Regions from separate parts of the Viridibacillus sp. NPDC096237 genome, predicted to be linked through region 2. Evidence: riboswitches for the same ligand, from Rfam matches in the RefSeq annotation. Region 2 holds a riboswitch; the other holds the start of a gene.
The links. Region 2 has a riboswitch for FMN ahead of ribD (bifunctional diaminohydroxyphosphoribosylaminopyrimidine deaminase/5-amino-6-(5-phosphoribosylamino)uracil reductase RibD). Riboswitches for the same ligand answer to the same signal wherever they lie in the genome.
Positions count from the first base shown of each region.

Region 1: it holds a riboswitch for FMN, as region 2 does, so the genes downstream of both, ACQKMD_RS00845 (ECF transporter S component) here and ribD (bifunctional diaminohydroxyphosphoribosylaminopyrimidine deaminase/5-amino-6-(5-phosphoribosylamino)uracil reductase RibD) in region 2, are expected to answer to the same signal.

Region 1 is NZ_JBNNTI010000001.1:160,799-171,854, reverse strand. It holds gene ACQKMD_RS00850 (ATP-binding protein) at 1-1,774, shown strand, start outside; FMN riboswitch at 1,865-2,002, shown strand; gene ACQKMD_RS00845 (ECF transporter S component) at 2,162-2,743, shown strand; gene ACQKMD_RS00840 (hypothetical protein) at 2,954-3,373, shown strand; gene ACQKMD_RS00835 (sigma-70 family RNA polymerase sigma factor) at 3,503-4,018, shown strand; gene ACQKMD_RS00830 (hypothetical protein) at 4,011-4,967, shown strand; gene ACQKMD_RS00825 (DUF4362 domain-containing protein) at 4,964-5,758, shown strand; partial or broken gene ACQKMD_RS00820 (IS256 family transposase) at 5,848-6,416, opposite strand; gene ACQKMD_RS00815 (DUF4871 domain-containing protein) at 6,920-7,447, opposite strand; gene ACQKMD_RS00810 (YitT family protein) at 7,833-8,672, shown strand; gene ACQKMD_RS00805 (rhodanese-related sulfurtransferase) at 9,284-10,246, shown strand; gene ACQKMD_RS00800 (hypothetical protein) at 10,459-10,650, shown strand; gene ACQKMD_RS00795 (LysR family transcriptional regulator) at 10,717-11,056, opposite strand, start outside.
Region 2 is NZ_JBNNTI010000037.1:1,700-12,755, forward strand. It holds gene ACQKMD_RS17015 (bifunctional 3,4-dihydroxy-2-butanone-4-phosphate synthase/GTP cyclohydrolase II) at 1-93, opposite strand, end outside; gene ribE (riboflavin synthase) at 112-750, opposite strand; gene ribD (bifunctional diaminohydroxyphosphoribosylaminopyrimidine deaminase/5-amino-6-(5-phosphoribosylamino)uracil reductase RibD) at 754-1,839, opposite strand; FMN riboswitch at 1,973-2,106, opposite strand; FMN riboswitch at 2,234-2,367, opposite strand; FMN riboswitch at 2,515-2,648, opposite strand; gene ACQKMD_RS17030 (hypothetical protein) at 2,830-3,153, opposite strand; gene ACQKMD_RS17035 (hypothetical protein) at 3,487-3,684, opposite strand; gene ACQKMD_RS17040 (class I SAM-dependent methyltransferase) at 3,897-4,208, shown strand; gene ACQKMD_RS17045 (histidine kinase) at 4,453-5,094, opposite strand; gene ACQKMD_RS17050 (lipid II flippase Amj family protein) at 5,313-6,164, shown strand; gene ACQKMD_RS17055 (alpha/beta fold hydrolase) at 6,540-7,364, opposite strand; gene ACQKMD_RS17060 (VOC family protein) at 7,443-7,865, opposite strand; gene ACQKMD_RS17065 (nitroreductase family protein) at 8,206-8,835, opposite strand; gene ACQKMD_RS17070 (winged helix-turn-helix transcriptional regulator) at 8,968-9,312, shown strand; gene ACQKMD_RS17075 (ABC transporter permease) at 9,791-10,291, opposite strand; gene ACQKMD_RS17080 (ABC transporter permease) at 10,293-11,006, opposite strand; gene ACQKMD_RS17085 (ABC transporter ATP-binding protein) at 11,003-11,056, opposite strand, start outside.

The DNA.
Region 1 (11,056 bases), on a different contig from region 2:
AATGTGGAACAGTGTTGTCGGGAAGCTATGGGTAACCATATTGCTTCTCGTTTCATTTGTATTGTTTGTTTTCACTGTGTTAATGCTCGAATTTTTATCAAACTATCATACTAAACAAACAGAATCTTCATTACGTCAAGAAGCATCTACAATTGCTCGGATCATCAATGACCGTGAAACAACTGATTCTACAAAGGCTATTATTTCAGATGTTCTTAGTGATGAAACAAATGCATTGATTGCTGAGAAACCAGGTAAGGTTTCTTTTGCATTACAAGCGGGGCTTAATCAGGAGGGAATTAAACAACAAATTCTTAATGAAAAAGCATTTGATAACGTATTTACATCGAATGCACCTATTGTAAAAGAGATGATGCTACCTTCGACAACACAAAAAGAGCACATGGAGTCTTACATCGTTTTGGCTTTCCCGATAAATGTTGAAAACAATATACATGGGGCAATATTTATCTATCAAAGCCCAGACGCTATACATAGGACGACAAAGGAAACGACTAAAATTGTCTTTTTAGCAGCGGCCATTGCCTTGATGTTAACAACATTCTTTGCGTTTTTCTTATCAACCCGAATTACATCACCACTTCGTAAGATGAGAGAAGCAGCATTTGAATTAGCAAAAGGTAATTTCGAAACAAAAGTACCTGTTTTACAAAATGATGAAATAGGCCAATTAGCGACGGCTTTCAACCAAATGGGTAAACAACTCAAACACCACTTAGAAGTGATTAACCAAGAGAAAGAACAGCTATCAAGTATTTTGACATCGATGACAGACGCTGTAATTACGTTTAATCGAGATCGTACCATTTTAGTAAGTAATCCACCTGCAGAGCTGTTATTACAAAAATGGTTTATTAATAAGAGTGCCAATAGCGAGAAACCAATTCCGCCTGAAATTTATCATATGCTTGATCATGTTTTAGATTTGGAAGAAGAGCTAGAAGTAGAACTCGAAATTGAGCGATCATACTATGCGATTTCAATTAGTCCATTATACAGTGGCAACTCTGTACGTGGTGCAGTAGCTGTGTTACGAGATAAAACGGAAGAGCATCGTTTAGATAAATTACGTTCAGACTTTATAGCAAATGTCTCGCATGAATTGCGGACGCCAATAGCCATGCTACAAGGCTATAGTGAAGCAATTATGGATGATGTCGTATCAAGTGAAGAAGAGCGGAAAGAGATGATTAAAATCATCTACGATGAATCGCAGCGAATGGGGCGTCTAGTAACAGACCTGCTAGACTTAGCTCGTATGGAATCAGGACATATGCGATTATATAAAGATTCTGTTCCTATAACACCTGTTATTGAAAGAATTACACAAAAGTTTGTTCAAGTAGCAAAAGAAAAGCAAGTGAACCTGACATTTAATTCAACAATTGAAGATACACTTCATCTAGAAATGGACGAAGACCGTATCGAGCAAGTATTAACAAACTTAATTGATAATGCCATTCGTCATACACTAGTGGGAGGAAGCGTAGAAGTTATTGTTGACCGTCAGCTATCCTTTGCTCGTATTCAAGTAAAAGATAACGGCGCTGGGATTCCAGCCGATGATTTGCAGTATGTATTTGAACGTTTTTATAAAGCAGATAAAGCTAGAACACGTGGTAAGGGTGGTACCGGTTTAGGACTTGCTATTGCCAAAAATATTGTTGAAGCTCATAAGGGTAGAATCACAGTAGAAAGTGAAGTAGATAAAGGCACGACTTTCACATTCTATTTACCAATTGAAAAAATGTAAATTAAATTTAAACACACGAGTTGTAAGTTAGAAGACTTTACAATTCGTGTTTTTTTGCATATAGTTATAGTGTATTATAATTAAATTATGGTTCATCTTCGGGGCAGGGTGAAATTCCCGATCGGCGGTATTAGAGAACTAAGCAATACTCTTGAGCCCGCGAGCCGCAAGGCAGGATTTGGTTAGATTCCAAAGCCGACAGTATAGTCTGGATGGGAGAAGGTGAAGGTACGGTCGTCTTTCAATTTGAGTATCAATGAGACGCTTATTTGACTATGCCTAAATTCTCCCTTAAGTACACTTTGTGCTTAAGGGTATTTTTTTGCATAGCTACGACTATACCTTTCCTCTTTTTGAAGTGGATCTACAAAAGGAGAGAAAAGTATTATGAAGAACATGAAATTGCAAAAGATGATTGCAATTGGGATGTTAAGTAGTATTTCTTTCGTATTAATGCTATTTAACTTCCCACTACCGCCGTTTCCGACATTTTTGGAAGTGGATTTTAGTGATGTACCTGCTCTAATGGCAGCTATTACAATGGGACCTCTAGCAGGTATATTAGTTGAATTATTTAAAAACGTACTAGATTGGATTTTCTCAGGAAGTCCAACAGGTATGCCAGTTGGCCATATTGCCAACTTTACAACAGGAGTTCTATTTATCTTACCTGTGTACTTTGTCTATAAACGACTTTCAAGTGCAAAAGGATTAACTACTGGGTTTGTAGTTGGAACATTATCAATGGCTGTAGGTATGAGTTTACTAAACTATGTGCTATTTCTACCAATGTATACCTACTTTTTAAATATGCCTCCTACAACTGGAGCCGCATTAACGAAAATGATTGTATTAGGAATATTACCTTTTAATATTATAAAAGGATTCATCGTCATGATCATCTTCATGCTATTATTCAATAGCATGAGAAAATGGATTGAAAAACAACGAATGCATTATTTAAATTAAACCTTCAACCGATGTCTGTAAAAAGACATCGGTTTTTATGATTGAATAAAAAGGTAATTGATTATATAATACTGTTAATAAAATAAAAAATTTAGTACATTTAGCAAGATAATAATACAAAAACGAAAATTTATAATCTAGGTTTTACAATGTTATATATTTTATTCGATATTTCGTTATAAACTTCGATATAAGAAAGGATGTATGTAAATGGCGGAAAGAAAACTATTAAGTGCATTTTTTACATCAATTATTGCTTTCTTTATATTACCCTTGTTATTCATGCAACCAGAAGAACAATTCCTTCAAAATGCTCTTTCATTGACCGTATATGTTGTTCCTATGATTTTTACATACGGTTTGTTGGTGTCGTATATAGCTGATCGAATAGCCGAGCGTAAAATGAATGTTAGAGGATACTCGTTATTATTGCATATGGCGTTCGGGGCAGGTATTGTGATTCCAGTCTCTTTTGCTTATTACTCACAAGGTGGAGTTTGGTCACTTCAAACAATAACATGTGCTACAGCAGGCTTTATTTTAGGAAGTGTATTCTTTTTCGTGGATTTAACGTTACGTAAAATCGCTTCTCGAATGACACCATTTTCTTATGAAGAACAGAATATTTAAATTTACTATTAAAAAGCAATGAGGTCCTGAACCTCATTGCTTTTTCATTTTGAAAAAAATAAAGTGTAAAAAAGAAAGCTAAAATAGATTGCCGTCCATCTAATAACTAAAGAGACAGGAGGTGTATAAATGTATCGCTTAATAGAGAAGGCACAAAAGGGCGATGACAGGGCCTTTTTGCAGCTATTTCAAACATATGAAATTGATATTTACCGTATGGGATATACATATGTAGGAAATAAGGAAGATGCATTAGATGTTGTGCAAGAGACTGCCTACAAATCATTTAAAGCAATTCAAACATTGAAAAACCCAACTTACTTTAAAACATGGTTATTGAAAATTGCGATTAACTGCTCACTCGATATTTTACGGAAAAGAAAAAAGAAGAATGACTTTAATGAAGATGAAATAATACACGAAAATTTTGCGGAGCATTTACCTGAAGTATTTGACTTACAGCAATGTATAGATTATTTATCACCTGATGAAAAAAGTATCATTCTCCTAAGGTTTTATGAAGACCTTACAATTAAGGAAGTAGCAAATCTTCTAGAAATGCCACTGGGTACGGCAAAAACGATTCTTTATCGCAGTTTACAAAAGCTACGACAACAACTACAAGAAGGAGGTTCTTATGTCTAATCGGTTAAAAAGAGAACTAGAAAATATAGAGATTCCAAGTGAACTGCATGATCGTGCAGTAAATGGTGTAAACCGTGCTAAGTGGGAAAAGAGAAAAAATAATAAAAGCCAATTAAGTTGGCTAGCTATCCCAGCTTTGATTGCAGTTAGTGCTGGTGCCTATGCTATTTATAACAATACAACTGATAAGAGTAACGCGGTAGTAGTGAATTTGATGGAAGATTTATCACATATAGAAGAGAGAATCTCATTCGATCAAAGTAGCATAACCATTCCAGCAATTAAATTACCTAGCAATAGTCAGAATGCAGATATGATTGGCTTAATCGTTTATAAAGGAAAAATCTATACACAAACATCGACAAAATTCATCGGTAACAGTCCGGATGCATTGCGAGGAGAGAAACTAGGCCGTACTAAGGGGTCAATCGATGAGTGGAGCAAACAAGGCGACTATGCTAGTGAATTTGCCTCTTCTATAGGGAAAAGTGACGTCTACACTGTGAAAGGCTATGATGAATCATTTCGTATTATGACATACAACGAGAATGGTGGGGCGTTAGATACTGAGATTTATGAAAATTTGAATGATAGAACGATTTCTTCAGGACGGGATATATTCGACTTATTAAAGATAGAGGGGAATATAAAGAAAGTGCAGTATCAAACGTATGATGACTGGAATAACAGTACTGGGAATAAACAAGATTTAAAGGACATCAAGGTATTAGAGGAACTAGTTTCTAACTTTAATACTGCAATACCTTTAGTGCGAGAAAGTTCAGGCGTAACAGAAACTACTCGCTTTTTAGATTTTACATTGAATGATGGTACTTCAGTTCAAATATTGTTAGACAAAGAGGGGCATATCAATTATGGTCAAATTAATGTTGATTTTAAAATACAGGATATGCAAGCATTTAAGAAAGTTTGGAGGTTGATGGAATGAGGAGATTCGGCTTAATTTTGGTAAGTTTATTTTTCCTAGCAGGATGTAATCTACCAGATACAGCTGTTAAAAAGCTACCAACAAAGTTATCCCAGGAGCAGTTGATTAAGCAACAGCAAAAGAATTTAAAGGGATTTGTGAAGAAAGTAGAAGAGAAAGAGACTGCTATATTAACTATTAATAACTTCACAATCGAAGGTGCCCCGATAACTGAAACAATCAACTTTGATGGGGAAAAACTGACTGTAAAAAGAGATAGTACAAAGGATCCTTTCGGTAGTAAAGAGATAGTCACATATCAGTGTGAAAAGCTTGAAGAAGTGTCAAAAGATATTTATCAATTAAACAATTGCTCGAAAGAAGGAGAGCTAATTGATTATTATTTAGGGAATATTACTGAACAAACAGATGAAGAACCTCCAGCTATTTTGCTTGAAGTAGCTGGAAAAAGGTATACAACTTTCAGGGGAGCTTACTGCTGGTCGAAAGTAGGAAAAAGTACATGCGTGGATCATGCAGGACCATTAGAAACATTAGCAGATAAAAACCCCATTAAAGTACCAGCCAATACGCAAATTATGTTCAATATTCAAAGTGATAATTTACCCAATACAGTAAATCTATATGACCTTAAACATGATCAACAAACAGCTGTTACAATGCAAGATGAAGGCTTAATAACACCGAAAGAAAAAGGTGTCTACTACTACTCTTACGAAGCAAAATGGGAGAAATCATTATCACATGCATACGGAGATGTATCCTTTGCTTTTGTAATAGAAGTGGAGTAGTAAGGTAATCGAATTATTTTGATAACAAAAATTCTATTTATTATACTAATAGAAGCAACTAAAATGATTGTCGCATTTCGGGTAAATGATTTCCATTTCTCTACAAATTCTTGCAGTGCTTTATGCCCCATTTCAAGGTTAACTGCACGATAAACAGTCTTAAAATCCTCGCAAATTTCAGCTTGATCTGTAACACGTACTTTATGTGCAATATTTCGTGCAAGATGCACACAAAACGATTGATATTTTGACTCGGGAAAGACGGAGAAAATACTATCCGTAATGCCTTTTAAACCATCAAAAATGAACAATAATATTTCTTCTGTGCCACGATCTCTGATATCTTCCAAAAGTTCTTTCCAAACTCTAGCTTTTCATTTGGTGCGATTGTGTAAGCTAAGACTTCTTTCGATCCATCTTCACGAATACCAACAGCAATATAGACTGCTTCTTTTTCGACTGTTTCACGTTTTAGAGCGATATAAGTCGCGTCCAAATAAGCGCATGCATAACGTGCAGAGAGCGCTCGAGCTAAGAGACATGTCAATTCGCTCGCTAAGAGTGCGTTTACGGCCGATTCTAGGTGAGTGCGAAAAACTTCCTTAATATCTTCTTTTTTTACTAGAGCTTGGACAATATCTGTTGTAAACTGATTCATAGGGAAGACCTCTTTTCTGTGAATTGTGTTGTGGTGACTTAATTCTACAAGAAAAGGTTTTCCTTTTTCTATTTATTCATTTACACAAGATATTTTACGCTCTCGTTAGTTGTTTACAAACGTTCTTCTATTGTAAATTTAGAGGTAGCTGAATATTATAAAGAGTTTTTTATATTATAGTTATAATTTTATGAAAATAAGGTATAATATGATCCAAACAACTATTAAAAAGAAGGAGAATAAAAGTAATTGGTTCTGCTACAGTTACCAACAATAAAGACAGAATAGAATAGCTATTTGCTTGTGGAATTCCTCCTTTCTTGAAAGCACGCTGTAAGCAAAAATAAAAGCCTTGAGATATTAGTCTCAAAGCTTAGTGTAAAAGAGCAAGTATTTATAATAATTAAGTAGCTCGGGAATGATGTAGAGAACTTGAATTAATATGTTTAAATACTGGGTTCCATTTGATAATCAACTAAAGGTTTTCTTTAGAATTGAGTACTTTATTCAACTTTTACAATAATATCACCGAATAATTTATCACCGATATATACGTCTAACTTCCATAATCCTGATGTTGGAAACTCCAGGTCAGATGGTATGTGTGTATCAGCTCCATTATTAGGACTTATACCAATTTTTGAATACTCCCAAACTTTTTCGTTTTTATCCGTTCCTGAAGTATTAATTAATACTTTGTGTTCTTCGCCATTTCCATTGATTCCAATAACCTTAAACTTTCCATTAAATTCTTCATTCCCCCCCAAAAAATGCCACATAAACTTCTGGGGTTCACCCTTAACAAATGGAGAAACTTTAACATCTCCCACTTTTCCAGAACCAACTAAAATACCCAATTTTCCTTGCTCACCAATGAAAGCATATTCGCCTTTAGTTCCATCATTAAAAGTAGTCGGGATTGCGAAAGTTGGACTAACTTCCCACTTTTTCTCGGTAACTATTTTTTTTTCTTCTGAACAACCCGTTAATATTACTATTAACAATAAGCATCCAAAAATAATTTTTTTCATATTAACCTCCTTTTGTCATCTATTAATTATCATGATATTCATTAAATTCTAAATATAACATATTATTCCTATTAATATTTACTTAACATGAAAGGGACTTATAACGAAGTAACTGATTTTGTCCGTTCATATGATCCAGAAACAGATGATCGGGTAGTTGCTAAGATGTCTAGTATAAGATTCGGAATTAGCGAGAATGAAGCTGGTATAGATTTAGAATAAAGTTTGGTAATTTAAAACAAAGTCCGAAAAATAAAAAATTTTGATAATTTAAAATAAAGTTTGATTAAAATAAATAACAGACTACTGTTCGATTTAAATGTTCCACGGTATAATGGTGAGAGTTTGTGCCTGAGTAAATATTTTATAAGTAGTGAGGTAGTATATGAAAAAAAGAACCACAGACATTATTTTTATCATTATTGGTGCATTTATTTTTGCGTTAGGTGTTAATTTATTTGTTATTCCGAACGAGCTTGGTGAAGGAGGAGTAACTGGTATCACGATTATTACCTACTATTTATTTGAGTGGTCACCAGGTTTAGTCAACTTAATTCTGAATGCATTTTTGTTAATAATCGGTTATAAATTTTTGAATAAAGTAACAACGATTTATACGATTATAGCTGTAGTTTCTAACTCGCTTTTTCTTCATCTGACAGAAAGTTGGAATATTGCTTCTAATGAATTGATGGTAAATGCCATTTTTGGAGGAATATTTGTAGGGTGCGGGATTGGCCTAATTATTCGAGTAGGCGGAACAACAGCAGGTACTACCATCTTAGCGAGGATAACACATAAGTATTTAGGATGGAGCATTAGCTATGGTCTATTGTTTTTTGATTTAATAGTTGCTTTTTCATCTTATTTTATCATTGGTGCGGAAAAGCTGATGGTGACAATCATTATGCTATATGTAGGAACGAAAGTAATGGAATTTGTAATCGAAGGCTTGAATTCGAAAAAGGCCATTACGATTATTTCTGATAAACCGAATGACATTGCCAAACAGGTGACTACATCAATGGACAGAGGGGTAACCGTATACTCAGGTCATGGTTATTTCACAAAAACCCCAAAGGAAATTCTTTATATTGTTATTAGTAAACAAGAAGTAATAAAGTTGAAACGGATTGTTCAATCTACTGATCCGAATGCTTTCATCGCTATACACGATGTTCGTGATGTGTTCGGAGAAGGATTTATTGATATTTCTAAAGCTTAGTAAGCCCCTTATTCATGGCTTCTTATTTAGATAATTCTCTTGTGAAAAAGTTGGCTCCTGGATGGAGATTACCTGAAGGTTTAACTAAAGAGTTATATTATACCAAATGTTAAAATGTGTAATAATTGTTTAATCCATTAAAGGGCGCGATATTGTTTAACAACAAAGGCAGAAAATAATCAATCTTTTTTATAAACATCAATCTTAATACTACAATATAAGAATCCATTTTGATCGATCTTTTTTCAAAATGGCTTCTTTTTATTTATCGTAAAATGCTGGCTTGTTGGGGATTATTAATTAGTCTTTATTCCAAAGCTACAGAAATGTAATTGTAATATGTTATAAACGTCTTGTTTTAACAGTTACTGTGCTTCTTCTAATTACTGTTATCGTATTATGTTAAATGCCTGCCAACGTATTGTTTTATGACGTGAAATTTTTTATTTCATGTTTCCCAGAAAGTTCCCCAATCTTTCCCCAAACATAAAAGTGAACAATGATGTATAATGATGTAGGTACTTTTGTGAAAAGTGCTTTAAACCAAGAACTGCAAGAATAATGATATACATTAAAACCCTATAACTATATCTTGCAAATATACACGATAGGTGGAAACAACATTGAATTACCGCGTTTTACTTTATTATTTTTACACAACAATTGAAAACCCAGAGGCGTTTGCTACAGAGCATTTAGCATTTTGTAAATCAATTGAATTAAAAGGGCGTATTTTAGTCGCTTCAGAAGGTATAAATGGAACTGTCTCAGGAACTGTTGAACAAACAGATGCTTATATGGCTCAAATGAAAGCAGATCCTCGCTTTGATGGCATCGTTTTCAAAATTGATGAATCAGAGCAACATGCTTTTAAGAAAATGCATGTACGTCCAAAACCTGAGCTAGTAAACTTAAGCCTAGAAGACGATGTTAACCCACAAGAAATTACTGGTAATTACTTAGAGCCAGCTGAATTCTTAGAAAAGATGCAAGAAGATAATACAGTTATCGTGGATGCACGAAACACGTACGAATTTGATGTAGGTCACTTCAAAGGTGCAATTCGCCCAGATATCGAAACGTTCCGTGATTTACCAGACTGGATTCGCGACAACAAAGAGTTACTAGAAGGCAAGCAAATTTTAACTTACTGTACTGGTGGTATCCGCTGCGAAAAATTCTCTGGCTGGTTAAAACGTGAAGGTTTTGAAGACGTTAGCCAACTACATGGTGGTATCGTTACTTACGGTAAAGACCCTGTTGCTAAAGGTCAACTATGGGATGGTCAATGTTATGTTTTCGATGAGCGTCTAACTGTTCCTGTGAACCAAGTTGAGCATGTTATCGTAGGTCGTGATCATTTTGATGACGAACCTTGTGAACGTTATATTAATTGTTCAAATCCTGAATGCAATAAGCAAATTATCGCTTCAAAAGAAAATGAAGATAAGCATTTAGGTGGCTGTACTCATGAATGTCGTGTACACCCTCGCAACCGCTATATTGCTCGTAATGGTTTAACAGAGGTAGAAGTTAAAGAACGATTAGCACAAATCGGCGAAGTATTCGCTTAATCATATCTATATAAGGCTGCCAAATGTCGGGTTCTCCCTTACACTTGCAGCCTTTTTCTCTGTTGATAATGCTGAGATAACAGCAAGGAATGTATTATGCCAACATTAAAAGGAACAATTAATATTCAAAAAATGAGAGGACCCAATATTCTTTATATAGATAACAATGTCTTGCAAAACACTTCGCTGATTTTAATGGTGAAGAAGTTCAAATGACCATGCATGTGCAGGAGCAAGAAATAAAACAATATAGAGGAGTAGCTGAAATCTTTTTTTTTGAAGGAAAAGATGGTTATGGCGGAAACAAATTTTCTAACGATTTCTATATTGGAAATCAGGCTGTTTTAGAAATACTGGAAGAACAAGAGAATCAAGTGGTCGAATTAATCGTTGAATTAACATAATAAAAGAGACTATAGCAGTGAATCTATATTTAATAACTTTTACACCAAAGAAAGCAGCAAGAGAGCTTATTTACGCTCTTTTGCTGCTTTTTTTCGTTCCTCAAAGAAATTCAGTATAAAATTTTGGAATTGTTTTGCGGTAGGGGATAAATAGCGGCCATCAGCCCAAGCCATGCCAATAATTCGCTCACATTTCACATCACTGATACTAATTTTAGCTATTTTTCTCGGATTAATCTCCTCACCATCGGGTAACAAGGAAAAACCAAGTCCATTGGCTACAAATCCTGCCACAGTTCCTACTTCATCACCTACGAATGTGATTTTAGGTGTAATTCCGACCTTCTCGAAAATTTCATCAACCGTAATACGAAGTGCGTACCCTTTTTTTAATAAAATGAATGAT
Region 2 (11,056 bases):
ATCCCCTTCATTTTCACGATTTTCATCATCAACAACGATGATCATTTTGCCATCTTTTAAATCTTCTAACGCTTCTTCAATTGAGTGAAACATTGCTATACACCGCCCGTTTTAATATCCGTTTTGTTGTAAAAAATTCATTGTAATTGCTGAAGTTCCTTCGTTATTCTTTAATTGATGGATAATATATTTGCCTAAAATATCCGTTTCAATATTCACTTGTTGTCCTATTTCTTTAAGAGCGAAAATCGTTTCTTGATACGTATGTGGAATAAGTGAAACAGTGAGTTTTTCAGGTTGTTTATCGAAAATCGTCAAGCTTGTTCCATCAATGGCAACTGAACCTCTCGGTATACAAAACTGACTAAGTTCTCGTGAGATAGAGATGTCGATATAGACCGCATTTGCTTGCTTTGTTTTTCTAACGATTGTACCTATCCCATCAACATGGCCTGAAACAAAGTGACCGCCAAATCGACCGTTTGCTGCCATCGCTCTTTCCAAATTCACCAAATGCCCTACTTTTAAGGAATGAATTGTTGTCGCTTTAACTGTTTCTGGCATGACATCTAAAGTGAATTCTCGTTGGGTAAAATGCGAAACTGTTAAGCATACACCATTTACTGCTACACTATCGCCAAGTTGCATATCCGACATAATGTCTCCAGCTTCAATGGTAACCTTCATGCTGTCCATACCCTTTGTCAGAACTTTAATTTTCCCTTTTGCTTCAATAATACCTGTGAACATACCCTAATCCCCCAATCTCGATATCACTTTAATGACTTCACCAATTTGTTCCACTTGCTGTATCTTTAATGGGACAGCATTATCCATGCTTGTTACGTTTAAATGTTCAAACATGCCAATTCCATCATGGCCACCTACTAATTTAGGGGCTATGTAAGTAATCATTTCATTGACTAGACCAGAATTGACAAAGCTAGAACTTATACGCTTGCCCCCTTCCACATAAAGCGTGACAATATTACGACGTGCTAACTCTGTAAGGACATCCTGAATTACGATGGATTTTGTTTCAAGTTGGATGATACGTACATTGGCTTGTGCAAATCTTGTAATTTGAATAGATGTGACTTCATTGCCAACAACTATCCACGTTGGTGCTGTTTGATCGATGACAACTTTGGCATTCATTGGCGTTCTTAAATGAGTATCCAAAATGATACGTATCGGTTGCTTATTACTTTTTGCAAATCTATTTGTAAGTAATGGATTATCATTTAAAACTGTTTCAACTCCAACTAAAATGGCATCAGATTGCGCTCTTTTAAGATGAACATCCTGCTGAACTTCTTTACCTGTGATATTTTCGTTACGTCCATGAATTGTAGCAATTTTCCCATCTAATGTGATGGCTTGCTTTAACGTGACAAAGGGCAACTTCTGTTTCATAAAATACATATAGGCTTTATTTAATTTCAAAGCCTCCGCTTCACCGATACCTACTTCAACCTCAATGCCCGCTGCTTTTAGTTTTGCAACACCTGTTCCTGCTACTTTGGGATTTGGATCAAGTGTTGCAATCACTACTTTTTTCACACCTGCATTCAATATACCCATCGTACAGGGGGGGGTTTTACCAAAATGATTACAAGGCTCTAAAGTGACATACATCGTACTGCCGATAGCATTTTCTCCTGCCATTTTGAGTGCATGCGCCTCCGCATGAAGAGAACCAGCCTTAAGATGCGCTCCAATACCAACCACTTCATCTTCTTTTACAATGATTGCTCCAACTACCGGATTTGGCGACGTTTGATTTTCGGCAACTGCCGCTAAATTCAAAGCTAAATCCATATAATACTCGTCATGCATTGTGATAAACCTCCCATTTAAATAAATAAAAAACTCACTAATATAATTAGGGAGTTTGGGAGAGTTTTAGATAAACGCATCATTAAATAAACCTATTGAAATACTATTTTCAAAAGGAATTGCGTGTTATCTATTTGTCCTTCTCCCATCCAGACTATACTGTCGGCTTTGGATTCGCACCAAATCCTACCTTAAAAAGGCTCACGGGCTTAGGAGTTTTACTCCATCACCGTCGATTGGGAATTTCACCCGACCCCGAAGGACGATCATATTCAATTTTTTACAGCAAAAAAACTCCATAGATTTCTACGGAGTTTGATAGGAGTTGTCCAAAATATCATAAGCAAATAAACCTATTAAAATACGAGATTTTTAATAAGACTTTGATATTCTTTACATCCTTCTCCCATCCAGACTATACTGTCGGCTTTGGACTCACACCAAATCCTGCCTCAAAAAGGCTCACGGGCTTAGAAGCTTCACTTCATCACCGTCGATTGGGAATTTCACCCGACCCCGAAGGATATTACATATGAAATTGACAACAATACATTCTAGCTTTAGGGCATCAAAAAAACCCCATAGCACACTACGGAGTTTGATAGGAGATTTGAAATTATCAATACTAAATAAACCTATTAAAATACGAGATTTTAATAAGACTTTGATATTCTCTACATCCTTCTCCCATCCAGACTATACTGTCGGCTTTGGATTCGCACCAAATCCTGCCTTAAAAAGGCTCACGGGCTTAGAAGATTTACTTCATCACCGTCGATTGGGAATTTCACCCGACCCCGAAGGATTATTATATTGTATGTAAATACCATAGCACTTTAGTTATTTAAAAACTAGAGTTTTTTTAATTTCTATATGATTGATTGAGAACATACTAAAATGAAATCACTCATAAAATCTTGATGTATTGGGCTTTATCGGCCTGTTACATATCACGGAAAAATGTAACTTTTTTTATTTACCAACAACCGTTCACTGTATAGTTAAAGTAATAATACAAAAACCAAGGATAAAAACTATGGATATAAAAGTGATAAAACTCCATTTTTTCATTTCTAATTTCGGTCTAATTATGCTGTTTAAATTAATACAAGCCGGAATATAAATAGCCGTTGCAATGATAGAAAGAATTAAAAAGATACCTAGTAAACCATCATCGAAAGTAGAGTCCACTCTCAATCCGAAAGAATGCGAAGCGTACATTATTGTCATGAACCATAATACACCTATAAAAAAAGATAAATAGCCGAGAAATAAGTTAACTATTACGGAAATAGAACGGTATCCTATTCTCATTATATCCTCCTTTTTATTATTAAAATTATGCTTTAAAAACCTCATCACATTGTTTTCTGTCGTAATGTACATACTATTGAAAATAACCTTAAACTATTATATAAGTCGTTTTAATATTTTATGTATATGACACACCGAATATTTACTAAAATCCCTCCATGAATATCCTGTCATTTTAATTTAATAATCCTATCCAACTGCAAGAACATCCACTTTCATAATAGTTAAGTTATCTGTTCTCATACAAAAATTTAAACATGCATAATAAAAAAGCACTACATAATAAAACAATTTAATATTGTTTCATATGCAGCACTCCTATATTCAAGTTGCTTATTCGTTTATTCTTCTAGCATTATTTTTATTATTCGGTTTTTGTTTATCTTCATGATTATGTTGTTTATGTGCTTCATCATTTTGTCCAACCACATCAAAGTCATCTGGACTCAAATCAAACCCATAACCAAATTCTTCACGACCTAAGTCATTATTCTTTTTCACTTTATTTTTTTCTTGGTTGTTATTCGCCATTAATAATCACCTCCATCCACTATAATTTGTTCATTTTCTTTTGATTTATTCTTAGTATTTATTCAGTAAATCTGACTTGAGATAACTATTTGAAATAAAACGGTTCCTTATTAACCTTTTAATTCGAAATCGTTTTCAAAAATCCACTTTTTAATTATTTCTTTATCATTCCAGTTAGCAGTATAGTTTTCTTAAGAAAAGGAGTGAGCAGAATGAATAGTACTTGGAATACAACTTTATATGATACGAAGCATCAATTTGTTTCTAAATATGGTGAAGGATTAATTTCCTTTCTTAATCCAAAAGCAGGAGAGCAAATTTTAGATGTCGGTTGTGGTACAGGTGATTTAGCTGCACAAATTACTGAAACAGGTGCAAAAGTCATTGGGATTGACCAGTCTGCATCAATGAACAAGCAAGCCAAAAATTCGAGCATATTCCCTTCCACGTCAAAGATGCACAACACCTTGGTTATTCAAACCAGTTTCATACCGTTTTTTCTAACGCTGCGTTACATTGGATGAAATCTTAAGAAAAGGCCGTTGCAAGTATTTATGAAGCTTTAAAAGATGGTGGTCGTTTGTCGCGAATTGGGTGGAAAAGGTAATATTCAATCCATTGTAGAAGCAATTCAGCAATCATTTTGTGAATTAGGTTATGAGTACAAAGCAGAAAAGTTCCCTTGGTATTTTCCAAGCGTAGCAGAGTATGTTGCTTTACTAGATGAACATGGTTTTAATGTGCACTATGTAGAATTATATAATCGTCCTACTGAATTATCTGGGGAAGATGGTATTTTAAACTGGCTGAATATTCTTTTATGTCTTCGATGCCTTTTATATTATTTTCAATTGAGAGTACCTCTAACTGCATTAGCAATGCCGTTAACTTATGTCCAACTGAATCATGGATATCTCTCGTCATCTTTGTGCGCTCTTCTGCACGTGCTAGTTGTTCTTGTTCTGTATAGAGCTCGCCTTTTTCTTTAACACTCCAAAAAAAATGATTTACAAAGTAAGAGCTTTTACAAATTGCAATAAATAGTAACAAACTTACAAATGGAGTGAGCTTAAATAAAGTGATTACTGTGCAAACGATACCTAAAGAACATATATATATAGTGTGCTCCCGTTGCCTAAGTTGAAAAGCTCCCTCCATTGCAAAAAATGCATGCATTGGCAATAAATAAATAATATCAATAGAAAATGATGCACCAATTGGGATTATTAGCACTATGATCAAATAATTAACTACAGGTATTTTGCTAAGTGGGATTGTAAAATATAAGCACAGAGTAACTGTGACTAGAATAATTGCGTTTGTAATGGGTCCACCATTCAACAAAATATGTATCAAAAATACGCCAATAGTAAAAAACAAAGCAATATAACGAATTATCAATGCCTGCACTTTTACACCTCACTTATATAAGTATTATTTCGGAAAAGAATTGCCTCTATATGTACGTCCTTCATTTAATAAGAATTAAGATTTAAGACATTAATTAATTTCAACGTTTATACTACGTAACTTGGTATTGTCCTTTACGTTTAATAATAACAAAATATGGTATCAATAAAAATATCTATTCGTAGCCTATGTCTAAAATCAGTTTTTATCGTTTGATTATGCTAATATATCATTTAAGAGAAGGTGATTTTATTTCAGAACTATTCACTGAGAAATTAATATTAATTGCGCTGTTTATCCTAATTATCCATTGTATCGAAACACTTGCCTATGCTGTTCGATTATCTGGTGCTAGGGTTAAACTACTTGCTTCCGCATTATCCTTATTCAACTTAATGGTCATGGTTTCGAGGCTTGCTAATATGATGCAGCAGCCTTTTACTGGAAGTTTAATTGATAAAGCACCTAAAGAAAATACATTAGAATTTGTAGAAAGTCAATTTAGGGTGATTATTGCATCTTCCACAATTGGTACAATCTTTGGGATACTATTACTCCCAACTTTTATCGCCATTTTCTCAAGGGCAATTATCCATTTAGCAGAAGAAAGGGGTTCTATTCCGTCGCTTATTAAAAAGGGCTTCACATTTGCATACATAAAGCGCGGACTAAAACATATCCACTTGCCAAAACTTTCTTATTTGAAGAATATTCATTTAAAAGATATTCCAATCAAACTATTTGCCATTAACATGGTCATTACAGCTATTTATACAATCGGTGTTTTATCTGCCTTATATGCATCTTTACTAGCACCAGATAGAGCTTCAACAGCAATAATGGCATCTGGTCTTATTAACGGACTTGCTACTATCTTGCTTATCATCTTTATCGACCCAAGAATATCTATTCTTGCAGATGACGTCATTAATCAAAGAGGTAATTACTCTAACCTTAAAGGCATGTCAATTATGATGATGACTTCCCGCTTGTTCGGGACGCTTTTAGCACAAGTCTTTTTCATTCCAGGAGCTCATTATATTGCTTGGTTTACGAAATTTATAGCATAATTATTTTAATTACAAACAAAAGGTACGTTCAACTCGTCTTTGTCTAGACTTACTGAACGTTTTTTTGTTATTTTTTAGTTGTCATTATACTTAACCATTAGCTCCAAAATAATAAACTAAGTTACCTTAGTTAAGAAAAAGGAAGTTTTCATAACATAGAAGGGGGGAATCTTAGAATAAAATCTCAAATACGCTTATTTTAAAAAAACACAATCAAGTTAAACAAATCCTAAAAATAATATGTATAAATTGTTTGCACAATAAATTAGACCATCCATCTTCTAATTTGAAGATAAATGGTCTGAAATTTTTACCAATTCTATTTATTTTACCACTAAGTTTTTGACTTTTAACGATTTCATTGCATTGCCTCTATTAAGCCAAAAATGTACTGATATACTCTATAGCTTTTTTATCCTGCACATGGGCATAATGATCACCCTTTAACATTTGAACTTTAACTTGGTTTGATTTTATTCCCTCTACTTCTCTCTTTACCTTTCGTTGCGCAGCTGCTGCACTATTTTCCCGATTTCCGTATAGTAGCAAACAAGGTATTTGAATTGTTTTTAAGATTTTAGGTGGATTGCTCCTATAAGCCGCTAACAACAAACTAATACCTGATAGATTACTTGATCGTTGGTTTTCAATGGCTTCTCTAATAAAAGGACTATCTTCGAATTCAAACTTTTCGATTACTGCCTTTATTTCTTCCTCTGTTTTGGGCTTTGATATTTGCTCATCACCTGATTCTTTCCCTAAAAAACCTTGTCCAAATAATTTATGGCAAATACTAATGATGGGTAAAAAGTATCCAGATTTACCGAACATTTTAACAGGGAAACGATCAACCCTTGCATATCCGATATCTAAAAGTATCAGTCGATCTACTTTCTTGGGATAATAGAATGCGTAGGCTAAACCAATAATACCCCCTAAAGAATGGCCAATGATATTAACTTTATCCAAATGATTCTTTTCGATATAGCCATGTAGCCAGTCTGCCATATCCCTTTGTGTTACTACTCCTTCAATCCCAGTACTCTTCCCGATACCAGGAAGATCAATCATATGTGTAATGTAATCAGTATTTAATGCATCCGCTATAGGCATACCCATTCCTCCAGACCATCCTGTACCAGGGAGAAAAATAGCAACCTTATTACCTTTTCCACTTACGCTTGAATAATATTGTAGCATTGATGTGCCCTACCTCTCTCTATATATGCCAGATCAACCACGCCTGATACTATGTGCTTTACTTATTTACTTATTTACTTATTTACTTATCATGTTTTTGATTTTTTTAAAATTTGGACTTAATTCACTCCACACATCAAATTTATTCCCATCTAAATCAGCAAAAACAAAGTTTCTTCCTGTATGTCCTCTATCTTCAATAATACCGACTTCCATTTTACGTTCTATAAAAACGCTATGTATTTCTTCTAATGCACTTAATCCATCTACTTCAAACGTCATAGAGAAACGCTCATTACCGTTACAGTCGATAAAATTTGAACTCTGATTTTCTTTCGCTTTCACTAAGAAAAAACTTTGATCTGCTAGATTAAGAATCGCTTTTTCTTCATCTTGATAACTCAATTCCGCACCCAAATTATTTATATACCACTTTACAGACAGGTCTACATTAGTTACTGGGATATATGTAGTTCCAACTCGTAGTAAACTATTATTCATCTTTTAACTCTCCTTTGTAATTTATATAATTCTATTAACAACGTGATTTTCCCTTTTATTCCTAAAAGTTGTTTAGATAAACTGCACAATATCTTATTTTGGTAAACGGAATAAAAGGGACTATTATAAATAGTAACTCATAATAAATTGCTCTCCTTTCTTCCCTAATAGATACACACCACTCTTAACGATCTATTATGTATCTTCTTAACTCACTTACTTTTTACTTATTTATAAATCTCATTTCCTTTTTATCCCTAACTTTTATAAAAATTCATACAAAAAAAGCAGAAACAAATTAGTTTCTGCTGAATGTTGAATGTTACACTTTCAAAGTTATTTAGATAAACCGAGCAATATCTTCTAACGGTAAACGAGATGAACCGAATGCTGGTGCAGCTGCTTTACCGATAGCGATTAATACAATTGGGAATTGATTTTTTGGTAATTCAAATCGCCCAGCAAATTTCACTTTATCAAATCCGCCCATAGTTACTGTATCCAAACCTTTTTCTTTTGCAATAAGCATAAGTTGCATTGAAATTAAACCTGCATCAAAAGTTGCGATACTTTTTCTTACTTCTACTGGTGCAGATGGGTACATACGAAGTGTATTTTCAATCGTGATGTTCTTTTGAGCTTCATCCATATGGCCTTCTGCTACATTCTGTGTGTAGATTTTTTCTACGTTTTTGTACATTTCAGCATCACCTATAACGGCAATAACTGCTGAAGATGTTTCAATTTGTTCTTGATTGTTAGCAATTGTACGAAGTTCTTTTTTCGTTTCTTCATCTTGAATAACAAGGAATCTCCAGGCTTGCAGGTTACTTGAAGATGGCGCACTAGTCGCTTCTTTAATGATTTCCTCAAGTTGTGCTTGAGTCATTTTAAATGTAGGATCGTACTTACGAACTGATTTTCTTTCTTGCATAAGTGTATATAAATTTGATTCTGTTTTTGTTGACATTATGTTTCCCCCTAAAACTTACTTAAGGTAAGTTGATATACAAAATCTTACCATTAGTAAGTTTATACGTCAATAAAAAAGTATTATATGTTACAATAGAAGAAAATGCATTCACAGGCGGGAGGTTGTTTTATGAATCAACCGAATTGTACACATATTTGTAGCAGCTACCATCAAGCAATCGAATTTATCGGAAAACGCTGGATGGGGATGATTATTTATTCTCTTTTATCTGGTCCTAAACGTTATCACGAAATTCACACCATGATCCCTGGAATTTCTGACCGCTTACTAACAGAACGTTTAAACGAACTAGTAAACGCAGGCCTAATCAATAAAAAGCTAATTGACTCTTCGATAAAAAAAGTTGAATATGAATTAACACCAAACGGTTTGGCATTCAATGAGGTAATATTGTCTATTCAGAAATGGATTGATCTATGCGATTTTGAAAAGCAGACAAATGAATCAAAATAAATATAGTGTTTCTTACTATTTTAAAGTACGTAAAAAGCCATTCATCTAAGTTAAGACTAGATGGATGGCTTTTGTTTATTTCAGATAAACAATCACTTTAGATGGTACTCATAATTGGTGTACCTTAACTTTATTGTCAATCAACACTAATAACTATGAAATCTTGTCATAAGGAAACAGGTCTATTTCTTGAGACAAGATGACTTTTTTTATTATGTCCATTGCTAAGACATCTCAATAGGAACAGCTGTTATTCATCCAATCTCCTTTTTTCTAAAATAAGTAATTCCTGTTATAAAAAAGACAAAGAAGCTTCCGAGAATAGCAATGTAGAACGTTTCTGCTGAAAAGTGAAAGACTCCAAATTCTTCTGCCCTCGGAATCATGGCTAAAAGCGGTTGAGCCCACGGATAATAAGGACCGAAACGCTCTGAATTGCTAATTAAAATATTCGGTAAAGTGAACATCACATTAATTGCTAATGGAGCTGCAAAACTTGACCAAGCGACGGATACAAACATTTGCAATGCAGCAGTGGTAAGCAGGCAACCCAGCCACCGATGATACTCAATAAAAGCGAATTCCAAGGTATCGGTTCTGTCAAACCTTGCATGAAACCTACTACTAATAGCACCGACAAAAATAATCCTTGCGTGACCGCTAACAGTAGGGCGACAATCATAAATTTTATAATATATACTTGGCTTTTCCCTACAGGTAAGGCAAGAAGTTGCTTCCATCCATCACCGATATGCTCAAAACGGCAAATAAAGGCGGCAAATACCCCCGTCAACAGAGGTAGAAACAGAAGAGAATGAGCTACAAACATATAAGCCATGAGAATAAGCCATGAAAATTCATTATGTTCTATAGAAGATAAGATACCAGTGATAGCTGCGAGTAAAGGACTCACAAGCGTTAACCACCAGATGAAGGACTTCCTTAATTTTAATAGTTCAATTTGAAACAATCGTATCAATTTATTTCACATCCCTTTTAGCAAAATCGATGAAGCCTATTAAATAAAGAATAACTCCTAAAGAAAGACCTGCGAAACTCGAGTAGAGAGGGAAATCCCATTGATTTTCTAACGTCGGCCATTTATAAGGAACCCAATCCGGAAAAGCCGAGCCATACATTGCAAGAATCATCCCGACAATCCCGATAATTAAAGGAATGGCTTGATTTTTCATGACAATCGATAACCAGATTTGCAAACTAATAAATGGGAATACAGCGAGAAACGGATAATATACCATCTCTAAAATAAATCTCACAGGAATGTCTGAACCCAATTGTAAACACAAGCCTAGAATAATGCTGCCAATACCTAAAAGAGTACTAGATAAAAATAATAAGAAAGTAGCAACAAGTAATTTTCCAGCAAAAATCTTCGTTTTTGTTACAGGCAAGGCGAGTAATTGCTTCCATGAATTAGCTTGATGTTCGATGCCTGCAATCATTGAAGCAACAATCGTTACGCCCATTAGTAAAGCTGGCAGTGCTAGAAAGCATACTTGCTTTATGAGACCACCCCATAAATCTTCACGATACAGCTCGGTTAAGTATTCATAACGTAAGGAAAAGTTACAGGCTTGCACACAAATGACACCAGCAGGACCTAGAAAAACTAACAGCCAAATGAGTTTCCTTCTCATTTTTAAGAACTCTGTTTGAAGAATAGCTGACATCATAAGCTACCCTCCTCACCGATCATTTCAAGGAAAATCTCCTCCAATGATTT